DNA from 2 places in the Pokkaliibacter sp. MBI-7 genome. Region 1 is predicted to be linked to the other one. Evidence: predicted binding sites of a transcription regulator. Region 1 holds the regulator's gene; the other holds the start of a gene.

Region 1 (7,666 bases):
CGACGTCCAGACAGGGGATGATGCGTTTTGCCAATGCCATGAAACAAGTCTCCGGGTAAGTCAGGGCCGCAGTATAGCAACCGCGGCCCCAGCGGCGAGGCGATGAGTCACTTACCTCCCATCACCCCACGGCTATATTCGATTTAAAATTGCTCTTCGCTGACGGCCGTATGCTCATCCAGCGCTGAAACCTCGTCACCGCCATGCTGGTCGTCGTGCCCATGATGTTCTTCGGTGGCGGGAGTTGCATCACTCGCCTTGCTGAGTGGGGCAGGGCGCAGCAGTGGCGCTTTCAGCAGCACCCACTGTTCCGGCCAGTGCTCGGTCGGTGGCTGGCTGAACTCACTGCGGACAAACTGACGCAGGCGGCCTTCGGCAAAGGCCATCAGCAGATTGGCACAGACGCTGGGCGGCTTCAGGGTACGCAGCTGCTCACGCAGCTCGGCCTCGCGCAGGATCTGCCGCAGCTGGGTCTCAATACGGTCGAACACCTGACGGATACGCTGATGCAGGCGTGCATCCTCACCGGCCAGCACATCACCGGCCAGCAGCACCGCCAGACCCGGATTTTTTTCGGCAAATGCCAGCAGCAGCGTCAGCACCTGCTGACAGCGCACCGCCGCACTGGCTTCGCGTTCCAGAATCAGGTTGATGCGGCTAAACAGGCTCTCCTCGACAAAATCGATCAGCCCCTCAAACATCCGCGTCTTGCTGGGAAAATGGCGATACAGTGCCGCTTCGGTCACACCGACTTCCTGTGCCAGTGCTGCCGTGGTGATGCGCCCACCCGGCGCATGCTCCAACATCCGTGCCAGGGCTTCCAGAATCCGCTGCTTTGCCTGGCCCTTGCGGGCCTTGGGACTGAGACTTTCCGTCATTGTTTACCTTACATCCGTCAGCCCATCTGCAGGCCGGTGCAGGGGAGTGCACCGGCCTGCAGACAACCGTCAAGCCTTGAGTTTTTCGTTGGTAATCAGGGTGCCCACACCTTCGTTGGTGAACAGCTCCAGCATGGTGGCATGTGCAACGCGGCCATCGATGATATGCGCACGTTTGACGCCATTACGCACCGCTTCCAGTGCACAGTCGATCTTCGGCAGCATACCACCGGTGATGGTGCCATCGGCGATCAGGGCGTCGACATCCGCCAGCGACAGACCAGTAAGAACCTTACCCTGTTTGTCGAGCAGACCGGCAATGTTGGTCAGCAGCAGCAGTTTTTCTGCATCCAGCGCTTCAGCCACCTTGCCTGCCACCAGATCGGCGTTGATGTTATAGGAGTTACCTTCCTCATCCACCCCGATCGGAGCAATGACGGGGATAATATCGCTGGCGACCAGCAGATCAAGCAGTTCGCGGTTAATTCGTTCAACACTGCCAACATGGCCGATGTCGATGATTTCCGGCGCCTCCATATCAGGCGTCTTGTGGGTGACCTTCATCTTCTTGGCCATGATCAGACGGGCGTCCTTTCCGGTCAGGCCGATAGCACGTCCGCCGTTGGTGTTGATCAGGTTGACGATGTCTTTGTTGACCTGTCCACCTAGTACCATTTCCACTACATCCATGGTGGCGGAATCGGTCACACGCATGCCATTGATGAAGTGGGATTCGATCTTCAGTTTCTCCAGCAGCTCACCGATCTGCGGTCCGCCACCGTGCACCACCACCGGGTTGATACCGACCAGCTTGAGCATGACGATGTCACGGGCGAAGGCGTTCTTCAGGGTTTCGTCGATCATGGCGTTGCCGCCGTACTTGACCACGATGGTCTTGCCCACATAGTTCTGGATGTAGGGCATGGCCTCGCTCAGGACCTTGGCAACATTAAGGGCGGCATCGCGGGAAAGGGGCATAACGGAAATCCTTTGTCTTGACGAAATGACAGCAGTGACCCTGGGGCCGGATCGGTGACCGGGCAAACCGGCCACGCTAGTTTAAAGAAGGCGACCCGAGCTTGCTATGCAGCGACCTGATTTTCCTCAGGTTCTGCCAGTTATCGGGGCACACTCCAGAACGACGCCTGAGCGCCCGGCCCGGTTAGCCGATAACGAGGCTCAGGATGACAAAACCTCGCTACATCCTGATGAACCTGACGCACTGTTCATCCGACGAGGGCTCGATCCACAACCGGCGGTGAAGGGATCCCATTATCGATAGTGCATGGTTATCGGCCACGTCACTGCACCTTTATGTGGCTGTGGGGATAAAGTGCGACAGATGCAACCCGGACGCGGTTACCCGCTGCTCCCACACGCTGCGGTTACACCACTGCCGTTCATAACGGACAACCCCGAGAAAAGCCCGTGTATGCGCTATTAAACTTCCCTTTGTCATATTTGTGTAACACCATGTCGTTGTAATAATGCGGTCACAAGAACGCAATAGATGACAGGTAATGCACATGGCTGACAAAAAGGTCCTGATCGTCGACGATGAAGCGCCGATCAGGGAAATGATTGCCGTTGCGCTGGAAATGGCCGGCTACGAGTGTTTCGAAGCTGAAAACACCACCCGCGCCCATGCCATTATCGTCGACGACAAACCCGATCTGATGCTGCTCGACTGGATGTTGCCCGGTACCAGTGGCATCGAATTCTGCCGTCGCCTCAAGCGTGACCAGATGACCGCGGAAATGCCGATCATCATGCTCACCGCCAAGGGTGATGAGGACAACAAGATTCAGGGTCTGGAAGCAGGCGCGGATGACTACATCACCAAACCCTTCTCACCGCGTGAGCTGGTGGCCCGTCTCAAGGCGGTGCTGCGCCGCGCCGCGCCGCAGGGGCTGGAAGATCCGGTGGAAATCGAAGGTCTGCTGCTGGATCCGGTGTCCCATCGCGTCACCTCCCACGGCAAGCAGCTGGAAATGGGGCCGACCGAATACCGACTGCTACACTTCTTCATGACCCACCCCGAGCGCGCCTACTCCCGCGGACAACTGCTGGATCAGGTGTGGGGCGGTAATGTCTATGTCGAAGAGCGCACCGTCGACGTCCATATTCGCCGTCTGCGCAAGGCGCTGGGCGGACAACACGAACACCTGATTCAGACCGTACGCGGCACCGGCTATCGATTCTCCAATAAGGTTGCGTAATCATGCGCAGTTTCCTGGGCCGTCAGGCTCTGGTGTTACTGGGATGTACACTGGTCGGCGCACTCAGCGGCTATGCGCTGCTGGGGCTGAGCCTGGGACTGGCTGGCCTGCTGGGCTGGCAACTGTGGCATTTTCAGCATCTGGTACGCTGGCTGGCGAAAAACTCCAGCGAAAAGGATGACGTACCAGAAGGCAAGGGACTGTGGGGCGACATCTTTGATGAACTGTACCGCCTGCAGAAACGCAATCTGGACGAACACGACCGCCTGCGGGGTATCATCGCCCGCATTCAGGATTCCACCTCCGCGCTGAAAGACGGCGTCGTGCTGCTCGATGAAGACGGCGCACTGGAATGGTGGAATCAGGCCGCCAGCCGCCTGCTGGGGCTACGCTATCCACAGGACCGTGGACAGCCGATCACTCACCTGCTGCGCCGTCCTGACTTCGTGCGCTACTTCGACCGCTGCCGTTATCAGGAGCCGCTGGAAGTCCCTGCCCCCACCAACAGCGACCAGTATCTGCAAATCAGCATTACCCTGTTTGGCAAGGGCGACAGGCTGATGCTGGTGCAGGATGTCACCCGCCTGCACAACCTCGAAAAAATGCGTCAGGACTTCGTCGCCAACGCCTCCCATGAGCTGCGTACCCCGCTGACGGTGATCAGCGGTTATCTGGAAACCCTGGGTGATCACCTTGATCAGCTGCCACGCCCCTGGGTGCGGCCGATCCAGCAAATGGGCAAGCAGGCCAAACGGATGGAGAACCTGATTGCCGACCTGCTGACCCTGTCACGGCTGGAAACCTCGCAGATTGAATATGCCGCCGAACCGGTGGATATGGACCGTCTGCTGCACCAGATTCTGCATGATGCCGAAGCCCTCGGCACCGATAAGGGCCAGACCATCACGCTGGAAGCAGAACCGGGTTTGTGCCTGCATGGCCGCGAACAGGAACTGCACAGTGCGCTGTCCAACCTGGTGATGAACGCCGTCAAGTACACGCCTGATGAAGGCAAGATCCAGATTCGCTGGCGCCGTCAGGGCGAGGGCGCCGTTTTTGAAGTGCAGGACGATGGTATCGGCATTGATCCTATCCACATTCCTCGTCTGACCGAGCGCTTCTATCGTGCCGACCCCAGCCGCACCTCAGAAAGCGGCGGTACCGGTCTGGGTCTCGCTATCGTCAAGCATGTGCTACTACGCCACGAAGCCACGCTGCAGATTGAAAGCCAGCTGGGCAAGGGCAGTCTGTTCCGAGCTAAATTCCCTGCCAGTCTGCTGGTCAGCCTTGAGCAGGAAGCCTGACAGCACCTTCCTGTTACCCAATACGCACGCCACATAAGTATTCAGCCGAATAAAAAAGCCCGGCGACCTCACGGCCTCCGGGCTCAACTGGCAACTCTTACCGCATGATCGTCAGCGGCATAACGGCAGGCCCCTTGCGACGCCTTACAACAACACTTAAAGCACCTTGAAATGGCGTATCGCCAGCTCCACACCGCGCAGTTCCGCCAGCCCCTTCATCCGGCCCAGCAGTGAATAACCGGGGCGCCCCTGCTTACGCAAGTCATCCAGAATCTGATGGCCATGATCCGGACGCATGGGAATGGCAGGCAGATCACCGGCCTCGGCACGACGACGCTCTTCATTCACCAGCACCCGCACCACGTCAACCAGATTGGCATCACCACCCAGATGTGACGCTTCGTGGAAGCTGCCGGGTGTCTCTTCACGCTCAGTGGAGCGCAGGTGGGTAAAGTAGATACGATCAGCAAATTCGGTGGCCATGGCACACAAGTCGTTATCGGCACGGACACCGTAAGAGCCGGTACAGAAGGTAATGCCATTGGCCTTAGCAGGCACTTTCTCTACCAGCCAGGCCACATCATCGCGCGTGGAGACAATGCGCGGCAGACCCAGAATCGGCCGGGGCGGATCGTCCGGGTGAATAGCCAGACGGATGCCCGCCTCTTCTGCCACCGGCACGATGGCTTCAAGGAACAGACGCAGGTGCTCGCGCAGCTGATCTTTGTCGATGGCATCGTAGGCTGCCAGCGCCTGCCGGAAGTCATCCAGGGTATAGCTTTCTTCCGCCCCCGGCAGACCGGCGATGATGGTGGCCACCAGCTTGTCACGCTCCGCCTCCGGCAGCGCGGCCAGATAGTCAGCCGCTGCCTGCTGCTCGGCAGCCGAGTATTCACTCTTCGCTCCCTCGCGCTGCAGGATGAACAGTTCAAATGCGGCAAAGGCAATCTGATCAAAACGCAGCGCACGGGAGCCGTCCGGCAGCTCATAAGCGAGATCAGTGCGGGTCCAGTCCAGCACCGGCATAAAGTTGTAGCACACCGTGTCGATGCCACAGGTAGCCAGATTACGCAGGCTCTGCTGATAGTTGGCGATGTATTCGGCATAGCGACCGGTGCGACGCTTGATGTCTTCATGCACCGGAATACTCTCGACCACCGCCCAGCGCAGTCCGGCAGCTTCAATCACGGCCTTGCGCTCAGCAATCGCAGCAACGGGCCAGACCTCACCGTTGGCAATGTCATGCAGGGCAGACACAATGCCCGTCGCTCCGGCCTGACGGATATCCATCAGGGAAATGTCGTCGGCTGGTCCAAACCAGCGCCAGGTATGTTCCATAACACGGCTCCTAAGATACGGGTTCAGATCAGCCTTGCAGCTGAGCAATAAAAGTTCGGGCGGTCGAGGGCTGGCTCAGCGCAGTCAGCGCCTCACGCAGCCGCACCAACAGGGCCTGGTCCTGCAATAGCTGGGCAGGGAAGATAGCGTCCACTGACAGCAATGCCAGCAACGGATCGGCCTCACTGGCCGCCGCCAGCAATGTCGCCTGCATCGGGTCATTCAGAGTAAGCAGCCCCTTACTGGCCTGCATGACAGTCATTACCCAGGCGGCAATGCCCAGCTCAGTACGACGGCAGGGCAACTGATCGTGATGCAGCTGTTGCATCCCCGCCAGCCAGCGTTGTGGCAGTTTCTGTGAACCGTCCATGGCAATCTGGCGTAACTGATGGTGAAGGCTGTCGTTGGCAAAGCGGGCCAGCAGCTGGTCAGCATAGGCGTCGATGTCCACGTCAGCGGGCATAGACAGCGTCGGTTTGGCTTCCTCCAGCATGTAACCGCGCAGCAGTGCACACACCTGCGGGTCAGCCACGGCTTCGGCGACGGTGACATAGCCCAGCAGCGGCCCGAGATAAGCCAGCAGTGAATGGCTGCCGTTCAGCATACGCAGCTTCATCGCCTCAAACGGCGCCACATCCGCCACCATCTGCACGCCATCAACTTCCCAGTCAGGCCGCCCCTGCGGGAAATGGTCTTCCACCACCCACTGACTGAAGGCTTCACAGATGATGGCCGCAGGCTCATTACAGCCAAGGTCGCGCAGGGTCGCCAGAGAGGCCTCGGTCATGGCAGGCACAATGCGATCCACCATGGAGCAGGGGAAGGCGACCTCCGTGTCGATCCAGTCCGCCAGCCCGGCATCCTGCTGGGCAGCCAGCTGCACCACGGCCATCTGACAGCGCTTGCCGTTGTCCGGCATGTTGTCGCAGGAAAGAACAGTAAAGGGAGGAATGCCTGCGGCCCGACGGCGACGCAGTGCCTCCACCAGCAGACCGGGAGCGGTATGGGGTTGCTGTGGCTGGGCAATATCAGCAGCAATGGCCGGATCATCCAGACGCAACTGTTGCTGCGCAGGGATCAGGTAATAGCCCTTTTCCGTCACCGTCAGGGTGACAATGCGCGTGGTAGCAGCGCTGAGTATGTCCAGCAATGCTGCATGGCCACTGCCGTTGTCGCCTTCACCGGCATAGATGGCAGAAGCAATGGCGTTGATCTGACGCAGGGTGACATGCTGCTGATCGGCATATTCGGCAACGTGATAGCTGAACTGCTGGTGTTCCAGCTCCTCCACGACCCGCATATTGGAACGGATGTTGGCACTGCAGATGGCCCAGGGGCCGCCGCCATGACGCTGCAACACCTGCTCGATATAGACCGCCTGATGGGCACGGTGAAAAGCGCCAAGGCCAAGGTGCACGATACCGGTACTGATGTCGGCAGGCCGATAGGTGCCAGGCACCCTGGTTACGGTCGGGGAATTGTCATCCGCAGGCGTCATTGTTATTTCCTGTCAGGCAAGGAGTGGTACAACGATGAAACTGGCATGCCAGAATAGATATCGCTGCATACCAGCTGGTGTATCGCGCTCGTACAGAGCCTTCAGTTCTGCATCTCTGATGAAATACCGTACAGAACGGTCAGCACAGGCGCTACCTTAGCACCAAATTGGCATACCAATAAATAGAAAATTTTTCTATGGCATACCAGTCATGCCCACAGGTATAGTTTGCACCTAGCCACTCACCCCTCTGCCCGTATCAACGCCCCATGACCGAACGCCTCTATCGTGACATTGGTGAGCAGATCAAAGCTGATCTGGCCCAGCAGGAACTTGCTCCAGGCAGCAAGCTACCCACCGAGCGCGCCTATGCCGAACGTTTTGGCACTAGCCGTACGGTGGTGCGTGAAGCCTTTATCATGCTGGAAA
Region 2 (7,666 bases), 910 kb from region 1:
GCAGACCGTCAGGCCAGTCAGCGCACAGAGCTGGAAGCCGAATCCAGAAGTGAAGGCAGCAGCAACAATGCCGCCGCACGTAAGGAACGTAAACGCCAGGAAGCCGCTATTCGTCAACAGCTGCGCCCTCTCAAGCAGAAGCTGGAAAAGCACGAGAAAGCCATGCATGACGCCCAGCAAAAACTGGACGAACTCAATGCCTCACTGGCAGATCCTGCAAACTATGAGGAAAGCAGCAAGAATCAGCTAAAGACCTTGCTAAGTGAGCAAGCGCAAGTGCAAACTCGCTTGGCAACTGCGGAGGAAGCCTGGCTTGCCCTCAGCGAAGAGCTGGAACAATTGGAAATACAATTAAGCGAAGCGCTTAACGACTAGCTTCCGTGATTTCAGTACCCTCTGGGCAACACGTTTGGAACCCTCCAAGCGTCGCAGGCAGGCCTCACCTGGTGCCAGACACCGGTCAGGGTGATATGCAACAGGCGTAGGGTCATGACTCGACCCTATGCATATCACCGCCGACAGGCCAGGCCCACAACTACATTAAACATCTTTAAGGATGCATCATGAAAAAACGTCTGTTGGCGATCGCCCTCAGCATGGTAGTGGCAGCGCCAGTTCTGGCCGCAGATGCGGTCAAGCTGGACAACGATAGTGCCAAGCTCAGCTACTCCTTCGGTCTGGTACTGGGTGAGCAGCTGTCCAGCCGGGTCGATACCCTGGACTACGACGCTTTTATTGCAGGCGTGAAAGCGATCTATGACAAAACTGAACCTGCCATGAACCAGGAACAGGTTGCCGAGACCATCAAGTCGTTCCAGCAGAAGAAAATGGACGAAATGCTGGCTGATGCGAAAAAGAAATCTGATGACTTCCTGGCAGCCAATGCCAAAAAAGATGGTGTAAAAAGCACCAAGAGCGGCCTGCAGTACAAGATCATCAGCGAAGGCAAAGGTCCCAAGCCCAAGTCAACCGATCAGGTTCGGGTAAACTACCGCGGCACCCTGATCGACGGTACCGAGTTTGACTCCTCCTACGCACGTAAAGAACCTGCTGAATTCCCGCTGGATGCCGTTATCCCCGGCTGGACCGAAGGTCTGCAGCTGATGCCTGTTGGCTCCAAGTTCGAGCTGTATATTCCGCCAGAACTGGGTTACGGCCCAGGTGGTGCAGGCAGCATTCCTCCCAACGCGACGCTGGTGTTCGAGGTGGAACTGCTGGATATCCTCAAGCCTGATGCCAAGGCAGAAGAGAAGCCTGCTGAGCCCAGCAAGACCGGCTCATAAGCGTATCTGGTTGGTTAAACACAAAACCCGGCATCTGCCGGGTTTTGTGTTTTGAGGATCAAGGATCCGTTCGATAAAGGTGCCCTCGCCGTATCCTCACGGACCTTGCAGGATATTCATAAAGCCATTAGACCCCAGCGCGTAATGATGCACCCCACCTTTGCTTGCCACCGACACAACCGACACACTGACAGGCTTCAGCTCATTACGACGATGTAGCTGCCAGGTTGCATCAAGGCTACCGGTGCGCATATCCCACAGCATCACCTTGCCACTGCTGGTACCGGTCAGCAGACGCTGGCCCTTATCGATAAAGCGTGCGGCGGTAAACGTGGCCTTGCGATCCAGAATTGAGTCCATTGATGCCAAGGTATATTTCACCTGACCGGTCAGAGTATCCCAGACAATGGCCTTACTCAGCTGAGCGGCAGAAAATGCCAGCTTGCCGTCATCCGACAGGGTGACCACACTGGGCTGATTACCAAGATTCAGCTGATGCAGCATTTTGCCACTGTTGATGTCCCACAGTGTAGTAACGAAAGAATCATCTCCGGTGAGCAGTAACCCTTTCTGTACATTGAGATCCACCTTGCGGACACGGGAATCATGCAGCAGGGTCTGTGTAATCTTGCCGGCCTGCAGATCAAACAGCACCGCGGTCTGATCCGTCAGCCCCAATGCCAGCAACTGACCATCGGCTGACAGTGACAGATCCATGATTTCACTGGGGGCACGACGAAAATCCAGCGCTTTGCCGGTAGCCATGTCCCACAGCACAAAGTCGAAACTGGCGGCTGTGACGGCATATTTGTCATTGTCGTCAATATCCATCGCCACCAGATTGGAGAACTCACCCTGCCGGTGATTCCAGTCGTACAACCGCTTGTTGTCATCGACCTGCCACAGGCTGCCGCCATGAGTGACCGAACCAATCAGGGAAAACCTGGCATCCGCAGAGACTACCCCACTGTACAGCCCTTGCAGTGCCAGTTCATTGGCCTGCTGTGGCTCGCGATCCGAACAACCGCTCAGCACCAGCATCACACCCAGCAGCAATGCCTGCCACCGACATATTCGTTGTCGAACCTTCACCACCATGGAATCCATTTGCCCCTGCAGCCAAGCACCACTCTGCCCTGAGCATAGCGCAGCCCGGTCGGGCACGACAGCCATCATTAGGGCTAAAGGTCTAAGCGAATGGAGGTCGTTTTTCTGTGACAAAAAAATGTCAAAAAACAACTTTCATTTGAAAGCAAGTGAGTTATATTTTCTTTCACTCGAAAATATCGAGTCACTAATATGCAATATTCCGGCAGTAGTATCCCTCTCGACTGACAACTCCAACAATGAACCCGACGAGGACGCAAGATGAACAAGATGACTCTGTCAGCCCTGACACTGTCTGCGGCATTACTTCCCCTGGCCAGTCAGGCCGCTACGGAAATTGAATGGTGGCACGCCATGGGCGGCACCAACGGCGAGAAGGTCAACGAGATCGCTGCCAACTTCAACAAGAGCCAGAGCGACTACATCGTCAAGCCCGTGTACAAAGGCAACTATTCCGAGACGATGACAGCTGCGATTGCTGCTTTCCGCGCCCATCAGCAGCCTGACATCGTGCAGGTATTCGAAGTAGGCACCGCCACCATGATGTCGGCAAAAGGTGCAATCTACCCCGTATACCAGCTGATGAAAGACTCCGGTGAGAATTTCGACAGCAAGAACTACCTGAGCGCGGTGACCGGTTATTACACCGACAGTGACGGCAACATGCTATCCATGCCGTTCAACAGCTCCACCCCCGTGCTGTACTACAACAAGGATCTGCTGGCCAAAGCCAACGTCGAGCCGCCCAAGACCTGGGAAGAAATGGACGAAGCAGGCAAAAAACTGCGCGCCGCTGGCGTACAGTGCGGTTTCACTACTGCATGGCAATCCTGGATTCAGCTGGAGAACCTCAGCGCCCGTCATAACGTAGCCTTCGCTACCGAAGACGATGGTTTCAAGAGCACCAAGGCCGAGCTGGCTTTCAACGGTCCGCTGCAGGTTATGCACATCAGCAAGATGGCTGAATGGCAGAAAGAAGGCGTGTTCCAGTACGGTGGACGCACCAATGATGCCGCCGCGAAGTTTTACAGCGGCGAATGTGCGATGTACACCGAGTCTTCTGCGGGGTATTCAGGCATCAGGAAAAATGCCAGCTTTCCCTTTGGTGTAAGCCAGCTGCCCTACTGGCAGAGCCAGATCGACAAACCGCTGAATACTATCATCGGCGGTGCTTCACTGTGGGCGATGCAAGGCAAACCCAACGACCATTACAAAGGGGTGGCCAAGTTCTTCAGCTACCTGTCACAACCTGAAGTACAGGCTGACTGGCACCAGTTCAGTGGTTACCTGCCCATCACTCAGGCCGCTTACGACCTGACCAAATCTCAGGGTTTCTATGACAAGAATCCTGGCACCGAGACCGCTGTGATCCAGATGACTTCAGGTACCCCCACGGTCAACTCCAAAGGCCTGCGTCTGGGTAACTTTGCCCAGATCCGCGACATCATCGACGAAGAGCTGGAAAGCGTGTGGAGCGGCAAACAAGATGCCAAGACCGCGCTGGATACAGCAGTCAAACGTGGTAACGAACTGCTGCGCAAGTTCGAAAAAGCCAATAAGTAAGGTGTCGTGAGAATACTGACCGCCCTGTCTTCGGGGCGTGTCAGTGTTCTGATGCCGTGCCTTACGGAAGTGAGTCAGCACCCATGACCGTAACTTTCCCGCAACGAACCCTCCCCTGGCTGCTGTTACTACCGCAGCTACTGGTAACCGCCATATTCTTCCTCTGGCCTGCAGGGCAGGCAGTCAAGCAGGCCTTCTATCAGGAGGATGCCTTTGGCTTGAGCAGCGAATTTGTTGGTCTGGAAAACTTCAGCCACCTGCTGCAAGACCCCCTTTATTACGCTTCGATCGGCACTACCCTGTTTTTCAGCTTTGCCGTAGCGTTTGTCGGCATTGCGCTGGCGCTGCTGCTGGCTGTTATGGCTGACCGGGTTATGCGAGGGCAAATCATCTACAAAACGCTGCTGATCTGGCCTTATGCCGTCGCCCCTGCTCTGGCCGGGGTGCTGTGGTGGGTTATGTTTGATCCCTCCACCGGACCGATTGCCGTCTGGCTGAAGTCCATAGGCATCAACTGGAACCATTTTCTCAATGGTAATCAGGCCATGACTCTGGTTGTCATTGCCGCCACCTGGAAGCAGATTAGCTATAACTTCCTGTTTTTCCTGGCCGGACTGCAAGCTATTCCACGTTCGCTGATTGAAGCAGCGGCCATTGACGGTGCCAGCCCGTTCAAGCGTTTCTGGACCGTGGTGTTCCCACTGCTCTCCCCTACCACCTTCTTCCTACTGGTAGTCAATCTGGTCTACGCCTTCTTCGACACCTTCGGCATCATCGATGCCACCACCAGCGGCGGCCCCGGCCAGAGCACCAAGATACTGGTGTACAAGGTGTACGACGATGGCTTTATCGGCCTTGATCTTGGCAGCTCATCGGCGCAATCGGTCATTCTGATGATGATTGTCGGAGTGATGACGGTCATCCAATTCCGCTATATCGAACGTAAGGTCCAGTACTGATGATAGAACGTCGCCCCTGGCTGACTCTGTTCAGTCACTGCATCCTGATTCTCGGCATTATTGCTGTCGCGCTCCCCATCTGGGTCGCGCTGGTCGCCTCAACCCACCCTGCAGAAGCGTTCAAGCAGGGGGTTATCCCGTTGTGGTTTGGAGACCAGGGCTGGATTACCTGGAAGAAAGTGCTTTTCAGTGCCGCCGGTAACGGTGTGGATGTACCGGTATGGCTGATGATGATCAACTCGCTGGTCATGGCACTGGCCATCGCACTGGGCAAGATAGCAATCTCCATCCTGTCAGCCTATGCCATCGTATTCTTCCGCTTTCCGCTGCGCATGCTGTGTTTCTGGATCATCTTCATGACCCTGATGCTGCCGGTGGAGGTACGTATCGTCCCCACCTATAAGGTGGTTGCCGATCTCAGTCTGCTCAACAGCTATACCGGCCTCGCCCTGCCGCTGATTGCCAGTGCCACTGCGACTTTCCTGTTTCGGCAGTGCTTTCTCACCATTCCCGGTGAGCTGGTGGAAGCCGCCCGCATCGACGGTGCCGGCCCCTGGCGCTTCTTTAAAGACATCCTGTTGCCGCTGTCACGCACCAATATCGCGGCCTTGTTTGTCATCCTGTTTATCTACGGTTGGAACCAGTATCTCTGGCCGCTGCTGATCACGACAGATGATCATTACTACACCCTGGTGATGAGCATCAAACGTATGGTGTCCGTGGCGGAAGGAGATATTGCCTGGAATAGCATTATGGCAACCACCATTCTGGCCATGCTGCCACCAGTACTGGTGGTAGTCGGTATGCAGAAGCTGTTTGTCAAAGGCCTGGTTGATACGGAGAAATAAGTCCTCATGGCTGAAGTAATACTGAATCAGGTCGGCAAGACCTACCCCAACGGCTACCAGGCTATCCCTGCCATTGATCTGCATATTGCCGATGGTGAGTTTATTGTACTGGTAGGCCCGTCGGGCTGTGGCAAGTCTACGTTGCTACGCATGGTGGCGGGGCTGGAAAGCATCAGCAGTGGTGAACTCCTGATCAACAACCAGCGCATGAACGAAAAGGAACCCGCAGAGCGCGATATTGCCATGGTGTTCCAGAACTATGCGCTGTACCCCCATATGACCGTGTTCGATAACATGGCTTACGGACTGCGTAATCGCGGTGCCAGTAAAGACGAAATCCAGCGCAAGGTGTCGGACAGCGCCCGCCTGCTTGGGCTGACCGACCTGCTTGAACGCAAGCCCAAGCAGCTATCGGGGGGTCAGCGTCAACGTGTGGCCATGGGCCGCGCTATGGTTCGCCATCCTCAGGCATTTCTGTTCGATGAGCCACTGTCCAACCTGGATGCCAAGTTGCGCGTACAGATGCGGGTTGAAATACGCCAGTTGCAACGCCAACTTGGTACAACCACCCTGTACGTGACCCACGATCAGGTGGAAGCCATGACCCTGGCTGACCGGCTCGTCGTATTAAATAAGGGTCATGCCGAACAGATTGGCAGCCCACTGGAATTGTATGAGCGCCCAGCGACCACTTTCGTCGCCGAGTTTATCGGCTCCCCTTCAATGAACCTGCTACCTGTTTCCATCACCGATCAGGGTCTGCAGCTGACGGAACAGGTAAGCCTGCAGGCTGCTGACACGAAGGTACGAGGCGCAGTGATCTGGGGGATTCGCCCCGAGCATCTGCAGCCCTGTAGCGAGAGCGATGCCGACTTTGCTCTGCAAGTGAAAGCCGTTGAGGCGCTTGGTGCAGAGAGTCTGATCTATGGCCATACCGCAGGGCGCAGCGAACTGCTTGTAGTACGGGCACCCGGACCGTTCACACCCGCCATTGACCAGATGCTTTACCTGCGTGCGCCACAGCAACAGTGGCATCTGTTTGATATCAACACCCAACAGCGAATTTAGGACGGGTTACGATCAGCCCCTGGCCAGCCAGACCACTTTTCATATGATCTGACTGGCCACGACGGAAAGTAAACACGTTCCTGGAAGCCAAACATTGAGCGCTGCCGTCGCAGCCGAAGGAATGAAAGAATGCAAGATGTGCGTGTCATCGGCCACCGCGGTGCAGCCAGCCTGGCCCCGGAGAATACCCTGGCCTCTATTCGCAAGGCCTTTGAAACCGGCGCCACCTGGGTAGAGATTGATGTATCTGTCACCAATGATGGCTCACTGGTGATTTTCCACGATGACACTCTGGAACGCTGCAGCAACGGCAAAGGGCTGCTCGAAGAAGCCAGCTGGGACTATCTTAAAAGCCTGGATGCAGGCAGCTGGTTCGACCCGATCTTCAGTCAGGAGCGTATCCCCTCCCTGCTGGATGCGGTACAGCTGATCCAGAGCCTGGGCATGGGTCTGAATCTGGAGATCAAATACGAAGGCAGTGATTATCCCCGGATTGTCGACCCTACACTGGCACTGCTGAACAAATACTGGCAAGAACCCGAGATGCTGGTCATTTCCAGTTTCAATCACGGCGCGTTGCTGCGCTGCAGAGCACTGCAATGTCGTTACCCTCTTGGCCAGCTGTATGAAGGTATTCCTGCCAACTGGGAGAGCGAACTGCGGGCTATCAACGCTTACAGTCTGCACTGTGACTACAGCCAGCTGAGCTACAAGCAGGCCAAGGCGATCAAGAGCGCGGGCTATCAGCTCTATTGCTATACCGCCAATGAACCAGAATTAGTGGCCAAACACTGGGCCTGGGGCATGGATGCGATCATCACCGACAACCCTCCCGCTT

The links. Region 1 encodes PhoB, which activates phosphate uptake and scavenging genes when phosphate is short. Its sites were predicted from a motif close to TGTCATANNNNTGTCANA; they were not measured.
Region 2: a site for PhoB is predicted at 2,497-2,514, ahead of ugpB (sn-glycerol-3-phosphate ABC transporter substrate-binding protein UgpB). Genes of this name have one in related genera too.

What each region holds. Positions count from the first base shown of each region.
Region 1 is NZ_JARVTG010000001.1:2,679,515-2,687,180, reverse strand. It holds gene hisF (imidazole glycerol phosphate synthase subunit HisF) at 1-40, opposite strand, end outside; partial or broken gene slmA (nucleoid occlusion factor SlmA) at 279-878, opposite strand; gene argB (acetylglutamate kinase) at 948-1,856, opposite strand; gene phoB (phosphate regulon transcriptional regulator PhoB) at 2,405-3,097, shown strand; gene phoR (phosphate regulon sensor histidine kinase PhoR) at 3,100-4,401, shown strand; gene uxuA (mannonate dehydratase) at 4,558-5,739, opposite strand; gene QCD60_RS11970 (mannitol dehydrogenase family protein) at 5,768-7,237, opposite strand; gene QCD60_RS11965 (FCD domain-containing protein) at 7,507-7,666, shown strand, end outside.
Region 2 is NZ_JARVTG010000001.1:3,587,959-3,595,624, reverse strand. It holds gene QCD60_RS15920 (ATP-binding cassette domain-containing protein) at 1-375, shown strand, start outside; gene QCD60_RS15915 (FKBP-type peptidyl-prolyl cis-trans isomerase) at 564-1,283, shown strand; gene QCD60_RS15910 (hypothetical protein) at 1,380-2,390, opposite strand; gene ugpB (sn-glycerol-3-phosphate ABC transporter substrate-binding protein UgpB) at 2,652-3,953, shown strand; gene ugpA (sn-glycerol-3-phosphate ABC transporter permease UgpA) at 4,037-4,912, shown strand; gene ugpE (sn-glycerol-3-phosphate ABC transporter permease UgpE) at 4,912-5,760, shown strand; gene QCD60_RS15890 (sn-glycerol-3-phosphate import ATP-binding protein UgpC) at 5,767-6,828, shown strand; gene QCD60_RS15885 (glycerophosphoryl diester phosphodiesterase) at 6,958-7,666, shown strand, end outside.